One region of the Arthrobacter sp. P1_H7 genome, then DNA from elsewhere that is predicted to be linked to it. Evidence: riboswitches for the same ligand, from Rfam matches in the RefSeq annotation. Region 1 holds a riboswitch; each other region holds the start of a gene.

What was found. Region 1 has a riboswitch for cyclic di-AMP ahead of AC1DXI_RS10370 (NlpC/P60 family protein). Riboswitches for the same ligand answer to the same signal wherever they lie in the genome.
Region 2: it holds a riboswitch for cyclic di-AMP, as region 1 does, so the genes downstream of both, AC1DXI_RS18670 (aggregation-promoting factor C-terminal-like domain-containing protein) here and AC1DXI_RS10370 (NlpC/P60 family protein) in region 1, are expected to answer to the same signal.
Region 3: it holds a riboswitch for cyclic di-AMP, as region 1 does, so the genes downstream of both, AC1DXI_RS09410 (NlpC/P60 family protein) here and AC1DXI_RS10370 (NlpC/P60 family protein) in region 1, are expected to answer to the same signal.

Annotation. Positions count from the first base shown of each region.
Region 1 is NZ_JBFUCO010000009.1:23,862-29,097, reverse strand. It holds gene AC1DXI_RS10390 (molybdopterin molybdotransferase MoeA) at 56-1,606, opposite strand; gene AC1DXI_RS10385 (DUF6457 domain-containing protein) at 1,603-1,890, opposite strand; gene mobA (molybdenum cofactor guanylyltransferase) at 1,912-2,583, opposite strand; gene AC1DXI_RS10375 (HNH endonuclease) at 2,670-3,170, opposite strand; gene AC1DXI_RS10370 (NlpC/P60 family protein) at 3,390-4,148, opposite strand; cyclic di-AMP (ydaO/yuaA leader) riboswitch at 4,444-4,613, opposite strand; gene AC1DXI_RS10365 (M23 family metallopeptidase) at 4,751-5,236, opposite strand, start outside.
Region 2 is NZ_JBFUCO010000022.1:3,184-8,419, forward strand. It holds gene AC1DXI_RS18655 (hypothetical protein) at 379-1,350, opposite strand; gene AC1DXI_RS18660 (response regulator transcription factor) at 1,591-2,331, shown strand; gene AC1DXI_RS18665 (sensor histidine kinase) at 2,353-3,939, shown strand; cyclic di-AMP (ydaO/yuaA leader) riboswitch at 4,121-4,280, shown strand; gene AC1DXI_RS18670 (aggregation-promoting factor C-terminal-like domain-containing protein) at 4,280-5,107, shown strand.
Region 3 is NZ_JBFUCO010000007.1:34,171-39,406, forward strand. It holds gene AC1DXI_RS09395 (DNA alkylation repair protein) at 1-65, shown strand, start outside; gene AC1DXI_RS09400 (cation:proton antiporter) at 155-1,360, opposite strand; gene AC1DXI_RS09405 (hypothetical protein) at 1,357-1,605, opposite strand; cyclic di-AMP (ydaO/yuaA leader) riboswitch at 1,807-2,009, shown strand; gene AC1DXI_RS09410 (NlpC/P60 family protein) at 2,014-2,697, shown strand; gene AC1DXI_RS09415 (sensor histidine kinase) at 2,843-3,850, opposite strand; gene AC1DXI_RS09420 (response regulator transcription factor) at 3,843-4,520, opposite strand; gene AC1DXI_RS09425 (DedA family protein) at 4,526-5,236, opposite strand, start outside.

The DNA of each region.
Region 1 (5,236 bases):
AGTGTCTGATTGTGATGGCGTGTCCGGCCCTGACGCCGGCGCAGCGGGCCGGGACTCAGCCCAAAAGGGCACTCCAGTCCACCGGCCCGTCGCTGGCCGCGGTCTTCCTGGCGGTCCGTTTCGCCGCCGGCTTCTGCGCGGCGGCCGCTGCCGAAGCGTCAGGCAGCGGCGCACCCCACGGGAGGGCGAATGCGGGGACCACTTCCCCCAGCTGCACGCCATGGGGCGGGACCACCAGCACACCGTCGGCGCCGGCCAGGCCCCGCATCATTCCCGGGCCGGTGTGCTGCGCCGGCGATGCCATGCCATAGAGCAGCCGGAAGGGCATGAGCCGGGTCCGGCCCGGATCGGCGTCAATGGTCGAGCCGCAGGGCACCTCGCTGAGCGGGGGGATCGCGCCGTGCCCCAGGGCTGCGAGGAGTGGGGCCCCGATCGTGGACAGTGCCATCATGGCCGCGAGCGGGTTTCCTGGCAGGCCGAGGATGTAACGGCCGTCCGGCAGCTCGGCCAGCACGGCGGGGTGGCCCGGCCGCATGGCGATTCCGTCGATCAGGAGGCGGCCGCCGAGTTCGGCGACCGAGCGGCGGAGGTGGTCTGTTCCGGAGCGTCCCGTGCCGCCGGTGGTGATCACGACGTCGGCGGGCAGGTTTTCACCAGCAGGATCGGTGTCCTCGAGCGCGGCGAGCCATTCGGCGTAGGTGTCGCCGACTTTCACTTCTTCGGTACAGATTCCGCCGAGCATTCCCACCACGGCGGCCAGTTGGGGTCCGAAGGTGTCGCGGACCTGCCCTGGTGCCGGCATCCCGCTCGTCACGACCTCGGAGCCAGTGAAGACGAGGCGCACTACGGCCTTGCCGAGCACGGGAAGAGTGTCGCTTCCGGCCAGCGCGGCGAGGGCAAGATGGGCGGGGTTCAGGACCGTGCCGCGCTGGATCAGGACGTCCCCGGCGGCGGCTTCCTCTCCGGCTTTCCTGATGTGGTCGCCGTTGCGCGGGTCTCCTGGTTTCGCGGTGCCGCCCAGCTTCAGGACGGGCAGGCCGTCCTCGTCGGCACCGATGATGCCGCTTTCGCTGCGCAACACCGCCCTGGCCCCGGGCGGGATGAGGCCGCCGGTGGCAATCGGGCTGGCCTGATGCGGTGCCAGCCGCTGGCCGGGTTCGGCCAGGATCCAGGGGCCGCTGCCGTTGACGGCCCAGCCGTCCATGGCCGAAGAAGCGTAATGGGGCATGTCCTGCTGGGCAACGACGTCCGCCGCGAGGGTCCTGCCCAGCGCCTGCCGCAGCGGGACAGGGGCGGCCGGGATGGGAACGGCGCAGTCGAACGCGAGTTGCCGGGCCTCCTGCCACGTGTGGGCCAGGTGCCTGTGCGGCTCTGCCGCGGTGTCCTCGGCCGCTGCATCCTGGTCCGCGGTGTCCTGGTCCGCTACATCTTGGTCTGCGGTATCCTGGCCCGCCGCATCCTGGTCCGCCGGGATGTGAGGGTCGCCGAGGCCGTCTCTGACTCCGTCTCGGCCGCCATCTCTGACTGCATCTCCACCTCCATCTCTGCCGGCATCTCCACCTGCGGCGGTGGCTGGTCCGCTGCCGTCCGGGGCCGCAGCCGTCATGCCCCGGAAGTTTCGGCGGCTGCGTAATCCTTGGCGAGCCGGCGGGCCACGGCCATCGCGGCCTCCATGGACACAGCGTCCGTGGCCTGCCCGGAGCCCGAGGCCAGACCGGCGGCAAAGCCGGCAATGAACGTGGTCAGCGGTGCCGCCGGGCGCACCACGGAATGGGCGGCCACGCCGGCCAAGGCGAGGACCTCATTTACGTCAATCTCAACGTCGTCCAGCTCCAGGGCCTGGAGCAGGGCACGGCACCAGTCTTCCAGTGTTTCATCCTGGCTTTTCACCGTTTGCCTCCATGGTCGAGTTCAGCTGCGCAGAGCCGGGCCGGAGCCCGGACCGCCGTCGGGAATCCTGCCGGATACCCCTAGTGCGGACGCGTCATCCCAGGTGTCGACGTCGTCCGTGGAACCCGGCGGAACGCGAACTTCCCGCACGTCCAGCCTAGCAAGAAGGGTGAAGACCGACGCGTTTTCCAGCCTGTTCCGGGACGCGGCGTCGGCGACGGAACGTTGTAGCACAGCCGTACCATAAAAGCCCGCGAGCGGCTGCTTCCGGCCGTCGGCCGAGACTGCCATGACGCCGTCGGGCCCGTCCCATTCCGGCGTACCTGCGGCAGGCGCGGCCAGCGCCTCAGCCAGGGCGCGGACCGCGTCGGCGGACCGCGGCATGTCGCACGCCAGAACCAGGGTAAAGGGCGCGGCCGCTGCGCGCCGGCCCGCGCGGTCGGCGGCCAGGGCAGCCAGGCCCGCGGCGATGGCTGCGGCCGGCCCCGCGAAGGGCGGGTTCTCACGGCAGGTCAGGACGCCGCCGGGCAGGCCCCCGGGGTCGGGGCCGACGACGACGGTGCGCGCCGCCGCGCCCGCGGCCCGCAGTGACCGCTCCAGGAGGGTGGCCCCGTCGAAGATCAGCCCGGATTTGGGCACGCCGCCGAGGCGGGAGGCCCGTCCCCCGGCGAGAATGATGGCATCGAACTCCATCGGTTCAGCGTAGCGCGGCGCCGGCCGCCACCGAGCAAGCCGTAACGCGCGCCGGCAGCAATCTCACCAGCTGATCAGGCAGCAGGTCAGGCAGCCGATTCAGGCAGCAGGAACGGATCCCAGGCCGGCGTCGGCTTCTCGAGTTCCTTGATCTGCCAGATGGCGCCCTTTGGCGGGCCCGGAACAAAACCGATCTTCCAGCCCATCTCCGCCGGCGTATGGTCGCTCTTGGCGTTGTTGCACCGTAGGCAGGCCGCCACCAGGTTCTCCCAGGAGTCGGCTCCGCCCCGCGACTTGGGCTGGATGTGGTCGATGGTGTGGGCAGCCTTGCCGCAGTACGCGCAGCGGTGGGCATCCCGGCGCAGCACGCCGCGGCGGCTCACCGCAGTCATCGTGTTGTACCTGGGCCGGATGTAGCGGTTCAGCAGGATCACGGACGGGCGGCCCAAAATGTCCTGGGGGCCGACCACGGGGTCGTCCCCTTCGGCCACCACGCTGGCCTTTCCGGTCAGGACAAGGACAAGCGCCCGGCGGAAGGTGATGACCGCCAGCGGTTCATATCCAGCATTCAGAACGAGAGTGCGCATCCGCATACCTCTTCACGGCCGCACCCGCCAGCGGCACGAGGGCCGGCTGCCCTCTGCATGGTCGGGCTATGGATCGACAACACAAGAGTAAACACTCAAGTGCCGGATCACCGAATATTTTTTCGCCGGCGCAGTCCCCGGCGCGGAAAGTTCACTGCGCGGCAACGCAAAAGACCCCCGCCTGCAGGCGGGGGTCTTTCGAAAAGCCGGGGTTCGTGCTTAGGCGCCGACGCGGATGAAGACCGGGCCGGAGCCGACGTTTACGCTGTACAGCGCGGTGGTGCCGCCGTTCCAGCCGCCGTGCACTGCCATGCCGTTGCCGACGTAGACCGCGATGTGAGCCATGCCCACGCCGCCGTTCTGGTAGTAGGCGAGGTCGCCCGGGCGTGCCTCGCCGGCGCTCACGGTGCGGCCCAGGGACAGGTAACCTGCCGGCCAGCCGTGGTAGTGGATGCCGGCCGCGGCCAGTGCGTTGGTGGCGAGGGCGGTGCAGTCCTGCGCCACGCCGATCTGTGCGTAGGCAGCGGCGGCGATGGTCGCGCCAGCGCCGCTTCCGATGCCGGCCGGAGCCTGGGCAGCGACGCCGCCGCTGACGCCAAGCTCGGTGCCGCCGGCGCGGGAGGCCGTAGCGTCCTGGACCTTCACGACGGGCTTGGGAGCCTCGACGACGGGAGCCGGCGTGGTGGTCACGGCGGGCTTCTCGTAGGAGATCGCGATGGTGGACGCGGCCGAGATGGTGGCCGGAGCTGCGGACTGGACTTCCAGGGCCGAAGCGGAGGTGGATTCGCGCTGAACATTGGTTTCAGCAGCGTTGGCTGCGATTCCACTGGTCAGTACCAGACCGGAAGCTGCGGCGATGACCGCGGCCTGACGGCCCACGCCGCCGGCGTTGTCGCCGACAGCCTTAGCAATAACAGCCAGCGAGTTGGTCTTGGTGACCTCGGCGCGGTGCCGTGCAACGTTTGCACGAGTAGTCATTAAGTTCTCTCTTTCGTGATCCTTGGACCGCGCGCTTTCGGGCACGGACTGAGGACGCTCCGGCATCTTGGGGGTACGCCGGATCGCCCCGAAATGGGTTACTTAGCGAAGGGTGTACTGCGAAGACGCGCCAAAAGCGGAAACTGCATGCTGTCCGGGCTCGGTAGAGATTGAGCCTGCGGAACGTGATCCAATCCGGGCGCCGGCAAGGGCGGCACGTGATGTGGATTCCAGCGGGCTCGACAGAGCCTCGCCGGTGCGCATGCGCGCAGAATTGTGGCGTGAAGACACGAAAGTAGCCTCTCCCAATGCCTACGAGGTGAGCTGTCGGATTCGGATGGGAGTCACCCGGCCGCGCTGCTTCCTTGGAAGCTTTGCGACTTAACCCCAAGGCCTTCTTTCGAAGGCCAAAATTGGTTCCCCCGCCCCTGCCAGACGATGTAATGCGAACGGACCTTGAGCGGTGGCAGAGCTAGGCAATCCACTCAAGAGCGCCAACTTCGGAAAAGTTGGCGTGCTTCAAACCCTACATCAGTCCGGATCCAATGTCACATTCAGATCACGGCGTGTCACGGGAAGTTGAGAGCAGCCCATCGTCTTGTTTAGAGCCAGCCGAGCGGATCAACGACGTCGCCGTTGACCATCACTTCAAAGTGAAGGTGGCAGCCCGTGGAGGCGCCGGTGGTCCCGCTCATGGCGACGACGTCACCGCGGGACACCTTCTGGCCGACCTGGACCGAGGCCGAGGACAGGTGGTTGTACGTGGTCTCCAGGCCGTTGCCGTGATCGATGACCACGCGGTTTCCGCCGCCGAAGGGATGCCAACCGTTGAAGGTCACGGTGCCGCTGGCGGCCGCGTGGACCGCCGTGCCGCACTGGGCGGCGAAATCCTGGCCGCGGTGGAACTCCCCCGCGCCCCCAGTGATGGGGCTGACGCGGTAGCCGAAGGGTGAGGCCGTGACCAACTGGTCCAGCGGCGCACCAAGAGTGCCCGCCGATGCCGCGCGGGTGATGGTGCCCACAGACTGGGCGCTCAGCAACTGCTTGAGCTTCCCGTCCGGATCGCCCTTCGTGGTGACGGCCGTGCG
Region 2 (5,236 bases), on a different contig from region 1:
GGGTGTGCTGATCCAGGAAGCTGCGGCTGCAGGTGCTGTTGAGTTCTTGTTCACAATTGAAGTGTGCAACGTAACAATGTAAACGTGCAAGTAACAATGGACCCCGAATTCCACATAGTGAGACAGATCAAGGATTTGTAGCGCAAGTCACAATTCTGTAGCGGCATTAAAATAACAAGTGTTTTACAGACCGGAAGGTCAGGAAGTGTTATTTGCCGAATATTATTCGGACTCAGGCTGCAAAGCGGCGGAAATCATTCACAGCACGGCAAGTTGGACAAAACCGGGTCTGCCCACCGTTCCCTGCGCGGCGGTCCACGGAGTGGGCAGCAGGCATTGCCGCCGGCCAGGCACGGCGGCACTGCCGGCTGCGGCGGGTCAGTTCGACTGGCCGGTGGCCGTCGCCGCCACCATGACGGAGGCCGCCGTGTAGCCGGAACCTTCCTTGGCCGCCACGATCCGCACCGTCCCGCCCGCGACGATGTCCGCCACGCTCAGCTGGGTGCCCGTGCCGCCGGCCTGCTGGCGCCGCTGTTGCAGATTACTCACCACCACGTCGCTGCCCAGCGCATAGCTGCGCGTGAAACCGTCGCTGCTCTTGACCGTCACGGAGGAAGAGCTGACTTCGCTCACTGTGCCCAGCTGCTCGGCCATCGTCGTGTAGGCGCTTCCTTGCAGCACCACGTATTCGGCATGCACTGCCGCCGAAAGCCCGCTGCCCATCCCGCCGGCAGCGAAGTCGCCGGGACCGCCCTGCCCCGGCATGCCCCCTCCCGCGAAACCGCCTTGCGCGGAGCCGTCTTGCGCGGAGCCTGGCACGCCCGGGGCGAACCCCTGGCCGCCGGTTCCCCCGGCCGCCGCCCCGCCGGCGGCACCAGTGGCTGCCGTTGCACTTGAGGTAAGGGCATAGACGCCCGCCCCGGCGCCGACAGCCAGGACAGCTGCGGCCCCGGCGACGGCGAGCCCCCGCTTGACGGTCCAGGGCTTCGCCGCCGAGGCCGTCTTTGCGGAAGTTCCCGGCGCGCCCCAGCCTGTGGCCGCCGCAGTCGCGGGAGGCTCGTTCCGGGGCATGCCCCAGGCCGGTTCCGACGCCGGAACCGTCCAGACCGGGGGCGCGCCCCAGCCGGCAGCTGGGCCCGTAGCCGGTTGCCCGGCGTCTGTGTGTCCGGCATCGGTGTGTCCGGCGTCGGTGTGTCCGGCGTCGGTGTGTCCGGCGTCGTGCTGCCAGGCAGCGCGGGGCGCGGTCACGGGCGCGGGCGCCGCCGTTGCGCCGTCTGTGGGCGCGGGGGCGGGTACGGCGGCGGGCTCGGGGGCTGGTCCGGAACCGGCTGCGGGATGCTGACCGCTCATGGTGTTTCTCCTTAGGGTGCGGATCGGTGTTCACCCCAGAGTGGTGAGCGATCCTGTGCCTGGGCTGTGCGGGCCGACAGCCCGGCCTGTGACGTTCGGGCCGGACAGGAAGGGCTGATTGAGCGCGGCCGTGGCCGCCCGTACGGCCCGCAACGGCGTCCAGCTCGCTAGGCTGGGATTCACAGGTGCCGCACAGGGTCCCCAAAGCCGCGCCTAACCGGCAGATCGGAGAGTTGTCCCATGGCCACTTCGCACTCCATGACCAACAACCTTCCCCAGCTCACGCATCCGGACGGCTCCCCCATCCGTGCCCTCGTGGTGGATGACGAACCCAGCCTCTCCGAGCTCATGAGCATGGGCCTGCGGATGGCCGGATGGTCCGTGGCTGTGGCCGAGGACGGGCCCGGCGCCGTCCGGCTAGCCAAGGAGTTCCGCCCCGACGTGCTGGTGCTGGACGTGATGCTGCCCGGGTTCGACGGCGTCGAACTGCTGAGCAGGATCCGCGCGTTCGCGCCGGAGGTGCCGGCGCTGTTCCTCACGGCCAAGGATGCCGTCCAGGACCGCATCACCGGACTGGCAGCCGGCGGCGATGACTACGTCACCAAGCCGTTCAGCATGGAAGAGGTGCTGCTGCGCCTGCACCGGCTGGTCCAGCGCTCCGGGGTGGCCGCCATGGACACCGCCGAGCTCGTGGTGGGTGACCTCGTGCTCAATGTCGACACCCGCGAAGTCACCCGGGCCGGTGAGGAACTGCACCTGACCGCCACGCAGTTCGAGCTGCTGCGCTACCTCATGGAAAACCCGAAACGGGTCATCAGCAAGGCCCAGATCCTGGACCGCGTCTGGGATTACGACTTCGGCGGCCAGGCGAACATCGTGGAACTGTACATTTCCTACCTCCGCAAGAAGGTCGACGCCAACCACGCGCCCATGATCCACACGGTGCGCGGAGCCGGGTACGTCCTGAAACCGGCGGACTGATCCGTGCCCTCACTTTCCGGCATGACCCGCGTCCCCGGACGCGACTGGCGCAACCCGTCCACGTGGCATCTGCGCACTAGGCTGGTCCTGGTCGCCATGGCGCTGCTCGTGGCCATCTGCGGCGCTGTGGGCTTGTTCAGCTATGCCTCCATGGACCTCTTCCTCACCCGGCAACTCGACACCCAGCTGGACCAGGCCTCCCACCGTTCGAGCGAGTTCGGCCGGCCCTCCTCGGACGATTCGGGCAGGCGCCCCGACCCCCTCGAAGCCCGGGGACAGGGCGTCGGGACGCTTAACGCCCGGATAGTGGACGACGAAGTCAGTAGGGCCGGCTTCCTGGCCGGGGACGGCGCGGTCAAGAGCCTCTCCCCCGACGACAACGAGGTTCTCCTGACCCTCACCCCAAACGGTATGCCCGTGGACCGGACCCTTTCGGCCGGCGCCTACCGGCTCACGGCCGCGCGTGCGCCGTACGGCGACGTGATTGTGACCGGACTCCCGCTGGCAGAAAAGCAAAACACCCTGACCTCCCTGGTCTGGACCATGGTGGTAGTGTCCGTCGGCGGGCTCGTGCTGATCGGGCTCGCCGGCACGGCCCTGATCCGGCGGACCATGAAGCCGCTGGAACAGCTCTCCGAGGTGGCCACCAAGGTCTCCCGCCTCCCGCTGGACGCCGGCGAGGTGGCGCTCGGGGTGCGCGTCCCGACGTCGGCGGCCCATCCCGGAACGGAAGTGGGCAGCGTGGGCTACGCGCTGAACAAGATGCTGGACAACGTCTCCAACGCCCTCGAAGCGCGGCAGGAGAGCGAGATGAAGGTCCGGCAGTTCGTCGCCGACGCCTCGCACGAACTCCGCACCCCGCTGACGGCCATCCGCGGCTACACGGAGCTGATGCGGATGACCGAGCATTTCACCCCCGACGGCGAGAGGTCCCTCGCCCGTGTGCAAAGCCAGTCCGAGCGGATGACCACGCTCGTGGAGGACCTGCTGCTGCTGGCGCGCCTGGACGAGGGGCAGCCGCTCAAGATCTCCGACGTCGACCTCACCCAACTGGCCATCGAGACCGTCAGCGATGAGAAAGTCATGGCCCCGGACCGCATCTGGCAGCTCGAACTTCCGGACGAGCCCGTGGTGGTGCGCGGTGATGCGACCCAGCTTCACCAGGTCCTCGCCAATCTCCTGTCCAATGCGCGCAAGCACACCGAACCCGGGACCAAGGTGGTCACGGGCGTCATGCGCTCGGCTGACGGCAGTGCCGTGGTCACCGTGACAGACAATGGCAGCGGCATCGCCCCGGAATTTATCGGCCGGATCTTCGCCCGCTTCGCCCGGGCCGACGCCTCACGCACCAATCCGGCGTCCAGTCCCGCAGCCATCCCCGCCAATTCGGCGGTCGCGACGGCTAGGGTCGGGTCCGGCGCCGTTTCCGGCAGCCGCGGAGGCCAGGGCACGGCGACCGCCGCGCCGACTTCCGAGGGCACCAGCGGGTTGGGCCTGTCCATAGTCCAGTCGATCGTGGAGGCCCACGGAGGAACGGTCGAGGTCACGTCCCGGCCGGGACGCACGGAGTTCGCCGTGCGCCTGCCCGCCGCGCCGCCGCCGGCATAGACGGCGCGGCCGGCGCCACAGGGACCCGGGACCGGACGAATGGTGAACCCGGCGCAACCCGCCACCCCGGCCCTGTGATTCCTGTTACCAAAATGTGACTTAAGCGGTTGGGTCCTGTAGCGTCTTTAGAGTGCGCCGCCATCGGTGCCGCATATCCGGACGGACGCCAAACTCTGCCGCTTCCCGGATTCCGCTGGACCAGGCAGAGGCGGGGGACCCAGAGTTCCCGGGCATTCTGCATTCATGCGCCCTCGGGGTGAAGCCGACACGTGATATTCCGTGCGGCCGGATGACCTCATCCGAACCCGACAGCTAACTCCGCCGGCGTTGAGAGGCCACCATGACTGAATTCCAGGTACAAACGCGCCCTGACGGCGATTCGCATTCCCGCTCAGTTGGCGCAGCCAAGTCGCGCCACCGCGCCGAACCGGCCAAACGGGCATCCGCCCTGTCGCGGTTCGCCGCCGGACTCGGTACAACCGGCCGCCGTGCCGCCGTCGTCACCGCCGCGTGCGCGCTGCTGCTGGGTGGCGGCGCCGCCAGCCAGGCGGCAGAGCCGGGCGCCCACACGGCGAACGTTGCGAGCCAAACGGCCACGATCGCGGACCCGCTGGCCAAGCTCAACTTCGAGCGGGTCCAGGTGGCTGGGCCGACCGCTCCGGCGGAAAAGAACGTGGCGCCCCAGATCTCCGAGGTTAAGGCAGCCGAAGCGCTGATCCCCGCCCCCGCTGCTCCCGCCCCGGCACCCGCACCCGCACCCGCACCTGCTCCGGCTCCCGCGGCAGCCCCCGCTCCCGCTCCCGCACCGGCAGCCGCTCCTGCCCCCGCACCGGCACCCGCACCGGCGCCGGTCGCAATCGACGACCCTGCCGGGGCCCAGGCCTACGCCGCGTCCCAGCTGGGCCGCTATGGCTGGGCACCTGGCCAGATGCAGTGCCTGCACAAGCTGTGGACCAAGGAATCTGACTGGAAGACCACCGCGACCAACGCCAGCAGCGGCGCCTACGGCGTGGTCCAGTCCCTGCCCGCCACGAAGATGGCGAGCGCCGGCGCCGACTACATGACCAACTACCGGACCCAGATCAACTGGGGCCTGAACTACGTCAAGTCGCGCTACGGCTCCCCCTGCGGCGCCCTGAACTTCCACTACTCACACAACTGGTACTAAACCGGCACTAACCGGCCCCCCAGGAGGCCCCGGATCCACACGGATCCGGGGCCTCCTTGCGTCTCCACGGCCGGGCCTGCCCGACAGGCCGACTTCCACAGCCCCAGCACAGCTTGACCCTAAAGCCCT
Region 3 (5,236 bases), on a different contig from region 1:
CCCGGGTCCTGGCGGAGATGGCAAAGCGGAGGCCGGAACTGCAATTCACGTCCGTTGGAGCATGACGATCCGGACCTTCGCCGCCGGATCGGCTGGTTCAGGCACTCAGGCACTCAGGCACTCAGGCAAATCGGACATTCAGACATCCGGACTGTCAGGCCTTCGGATCTCCCGGATCGTCCTGCCCGACGGTGCTGCCGGAATCCCCGGACTTGCCGCCGGCACCTGCCGGCAGCGCGAAAGTCCTCGCCGCCCGTGACCCGGCGACGGCGCCCGCGGCTATGGTGACCAGCGCTCCCACCAGCAGGGCCGCGGCCTCGCCCGGGAGCAGGACCTGAAGCTGCGTGCCGATGCTCGCCGCGGCCACCGGTACGCCAAGCTGGGCCGCCGACAGCACCCCGAGGGGCAGCGGGAGTCCCAGGAAAGCCAGGTCGGCGTGCGCCAGCAGGGCCCCGCCCCCCAGTGCCAGGCCGAGGGCAATCATGTCAGGGTGTCCGGCCAGGTCCCTGAGCGTCAGCGAGGCACCCAGCCAGACGAAGAAGAGCGGACCCAGGAAGCCGTCGCTGAGCGCGAACAGTTGCCGGGCCAGCCGCCGCGGTTCGCCGACGGCAGCCATCACCAGGCCGAAGGAAAAGCCTGCCATCATCACAGAAACATTGCTCCACGTTGCGACACCGGCCAGGGTGAAGAGTACGGCCAGCTGGATCCGCAGCTCCAGGGCAAACTTGCGGCTTTCCGAGAGCCGGTGCACGCGCCGGCGGATTCCCCGGCGCTCCAGCCAGCGCAAGCCGACAAAGAGCACTACCGCGCACCCGGTCACCACGAGGACGCCCAGCGCCGCCTGGACTGCGTGGGGCGGATCCACCAGGAGCGGCAACGCCATTATGCAGGCTGTGTCGGCTATTGCCACCTGCGCGGTCATGTCAACGACATCTGGCCCGCCGAGGCGCAGGGAATCGACGATTGGAAGCACCAGGGCGGCCGACGAGGACGCCAGCAGCACGACATAGAGGGGAGCATGTCCAGTCCCGAACAGCAGCCCGATGCCGGTTCCGACCACCACCGCTGCCGCTGCGGCCACAATCGCCCGGCGGGAGCCCCTGCCGAGGGCGCCACGGATGTGCGGATCCCGCACGGGAACGTGGGTGCCTGCCACGAACATCATCAGCGCAAACCCGATATTGGCCAGCAGGGTGAACGTCGGGTCCGCGGGGTCCACAAGGGCCAGGCCTGAGCGCCCGATCGCGATGCCGGCCAGCAGCTCACCCAGCATGACAGGCAAGTGCCAGCGCACGGGCAGGGCCAGCAGGGGGCCAGCCAGGGCGATGACGGCGATCAGCGCCAGGGACAGGAAGGTCACGGTTCGCCGCGGCCCGCCGGCGCCGTTCCCGACCGCCGTTCCACTACTGCGTAGGCCTTCCCGTCCAGGAAGGCCCAGTCGTTGACAACCATGTACCCGAGCGCGTCCACCCGGTCATTCAGGACGTGCTCGTCGAAGCCTCCGTCGCGTGGTTCCGCGTCCCATGTGCTCACGTGGACGTCCCCGCCGTCCAGGATCAGCAGCTCGGTGTTGACGTCGAAATCCTCTTGGGGCTGAGTGCTCAACTGGCAGATGGCGACACAATGGCTGTTCATTTCGGGCCTCCGCTTCCGGTGGTGCTGATGGCATCATCCTATGTTCGGAAGCGGCGCCGCCCTATGGGTAAATTGCGGCACGGCATCACCGCCTCCGTTACCTGAATGTGACTTTCGGGTGCGGTTCGCGCTACGGTTGATGAGTGCCTGTTGTCTCCGATACGGGCGCTCCCCAGCCGATTGCCTAACTCTGCCGCGGCCCGGGGGTAACTCGCATCAACGTCCGGCAGAGACGGGGAAACCACTTTTGACCTGCTGATATGCAGGTCTTGGGGTGAAGCCGCACAGTGCCCGCCACGACGGGCCCGGGAGTGCGGCCGGGTGCCTCCCATCCGAATCCGACAGCTCACCTCGCAGGCATTGGGAGAGGCTACATTCATGACTTCAGTCAATACTTTTGCGCGCCATGCCGCCGTCCTCGCCGCCGCATCCGGCCTGGTCCTGACCAGCGGAATGGCTGCCAACGCCGCCACCGCCCCCGTGCAGCGTGACTCCGCTCCGGCGTCGAACATCGACGTCACCGGACAGGTCAGCGCCCCCGTCAGCGCCGATTCAAGCGTCAAGATCAGCTTCGAGCGCCCCGCAGTGGATTCTGTTGCCGCGCCGGTCATCGAGCAGCCCGTTGCTCCGGCTCCGGCTCTGGCTCCCGCTGCAGCCCCGGCGGCAGCGCCCAAGGCAGCGCCCAAGGCGACCGTCCAGGTGCAGGCCGCTCCGGCAGCAGCGCCGGCCGCGGCGCCCGCTGCCGGCGGACGCAACGCCATCATGCTCTCGGCCGCCTACAGCCAGGTCGGCATCACCCAGGACTGCACCGCCATGGTGGAGAAGGCCCTTGGCGCCGCGGGTAAGCCCGTTGGCGACATCGGTCCCCGCGCGTTCCTTGGCCTTGGAGCCGTTGTGGCCACGCCGCAGCCCGGTGACATAGTGGTCCAGTCCGGCCACGTGGGCATCTACGCCGGCAACGGCCAGGTGGTCAGCGGCGGCATGAACGGCTCGAACCAGACGATGGTGCACCCGCTGTCCTGGCTCACCGCGACCGGCGGCGTGACCTTCGTCCGCGCCTAAGCCGCATGGCCCCGACCGGGGCCAGACAGTCCGGAAAGACCGGCGATCGATTTCCCTTGGGGGCAAATCGATCGCCGGTCTTTTCTGTCTCCGCATTTTGGGGGTCCGGGCTCCCGGCGGCACCGCCTTCTGCAGCACAGGATCCTCAGGGATTCCCGCTCTCACTGAGCGGAAGCGTCAGCTTCATGACGGTTCCCTCGTCCCCGGTCGCGGCCACCTCGACAGTGCCCCCGGCAGCGACGGCAATCTCCCGGACCAAGGCCAGCCCGATGCCAAAGCTCCGCTGTCCCTGTGAGGTGCCGGTGCTGGCGGTCCGCACGAACCGGTCAAAGATCCGGGCCTGATCGACGCCGGTAATTCCGGTCCCCGAGTCCGCCACGGTGATCACGGCGCGCTTCTGCTCGATTGAGGTCGTGATGGACACGCGGCCGCCCGGAGGCGTGTGGGCCAGGGCGTTGTCCGCCAGGGCCAGCACGGCACGGCGCAGCGCGTTCTTCTCGATCCGGGCCAGCGGCCGGGCATCGGCAGAGAATTCCAGGCGCACCTTCCGCTGCTCTGCCACCGGCTGGAGGCTGCCGGCGACGCTGGCGGCAGCGTCGGCCAGGTCGGCAGGAGGTGCGGAGTGGGCCGGGGCCTCCGCGGTAGCTGCGAGGAGCAGTTCGTTGACAATCCCGGTCAGCGTCGCGGCGTCCTCCCGGATCCGGGCCAGGTCCTGGCTTTGCCGGGAGCCGGGCACAGTGTTGCGTTGGGCCAGCTGGATCCTGGTGTCCAGGATGGTCAATGGGGTGCGCAATTCGTGGCTCGCGTCCTGGACGAAACGCCGCTCCCTGGCCAGGGCCTCACCGAGGGGTCGGATGGCGCTGCGCGCGCTGAGCCACCCGACGATGCCGGCCAGCAGGATTCCCGCCACCCCGGCGATGATCATGGCTTCGAGGACATCCTTGGAATCCAGGTATGTGTAGGCCGCCCCGGCCGCCGCCGAACCCGGCACTTCAGGATGGGCCAGTTGGTTCGTGAGGTACAGCGCCGTGGCGGCGAGCAGCCCGAGAACCATGACCGCGCACGCGGCGCTGATCCGCAGCGCGACCTTGAGGGAGGCCTTGCGCAGGATGGAGTGGTCCGGATTTCCGCCGGCCTGCCGGCCGTCACTCATTAGCTTCGCCGATCTGGTATCCGAGGCCGTGCACCGTGCGGATCACGGCTTTGGAGATCTTCCGGCGCAGGTGATGGACATAGGTATCGATCACGCCGGGCTGCTCCGAGGCGTGGAAGCACGCCGCGAGGAGCTCGTCCCGGGTGAAGACGCGGTCCGGTTCCGCGGCCAGGGCTGCCAGCAGTTGGCCTTCCTTCGCGGTCAGCGGCACCGTTTGCCCGTAGACGGAACGGACGGAGCGCTGCGTCGGGTCCAGTTCCCAGTCCCCGATCGCCACCGGTGCCGGGGCCGGGGGCGGGAAGGAACGCGTCAGTGCGCGCAGGCGTGCTGCCAGTTCGCCGGCGTCGAACGGCTTGGTCACGTAATCGTTGGCGCCGGCGTCCAGTCCCCTGACCTTTTCGTCGGGATCGCCCAGCGCGGTCAGGATCAGGATGGGCGTGGCAATGCCTTTCGACCGCAAAGCCGTGATGAGGGCGATGCCGTCCATGGCGGGCAGCCCGCGGTCGACCACCATGACATCCCAGCTCCCGGTCAGCCCCTGGTGGAGGCCATCGCGGCCGTTGGTGAACAACTGGACCCGGTAGTCGGGGTCCAGGAGCTCGGCGATGAGCGGTCCCAGGACGGCGTCGTCCTCGACGAGCAGCAGGGAGGGACGGTCAGCGGAAGTCATGTCAGCTATTCTTCCGCGGCCATTTCCTCAGTCCGCCGTCCGCCCCCGGGTTCCTCCGCCGTGTCGCCGGCGGCGTTGGCTGCGGATGCGGCTGCGCCGCGGGAGTTGCGGCGGCGTTTGAGGAGCTGCACCACCCCCGGCACGACGGAGACGAGCACCATGGCCACGACAATGGCGTCGATGTTCCTGGCGATGATGTCGAAGTGCCCCAGACAGGTGCCAAGCATCGTCACGGAGGCCGCCCATGCCGCGGCGCCGGTGATATTCCACAGGGTGAAGGATTTGTAGTCATAGCGCGCGATCCCGGCGGTCAGGGGAGCAAACGTCCGGACCATGGGGACGAAGCGGGCCAGCACGACGGCGGCCCCGCCGTGGCGGCGGAAGAAGTCCTCCGTGGTGGTCAGGTGCGCTGTCTTCAGGACCCGGGCGTCGTCCTTGAACCAGCGCCGGCCAAATTTCCGTCCGAGCATGTAGCCGACCTGGTCCCCGGCGACCGCGGCCGCGGTGACGACGCCGATCAGCACGGGCAACGTCAGTTGCAGCTGCTGGTGCAGGAGGCCTGCGGTGAACAGCAGGGAGTCGCCGGGCAGGAAGGGAAAGAGCACGCCCGATTCGATGAAGACCATGGCCGCGATCACACCCAAGGCGGCCGGACCCAACCCGGCGAGCAGGCTTGCCGGGTCCAGCAGGGACGGTGTTCCGGCGGCGTGGGCGGC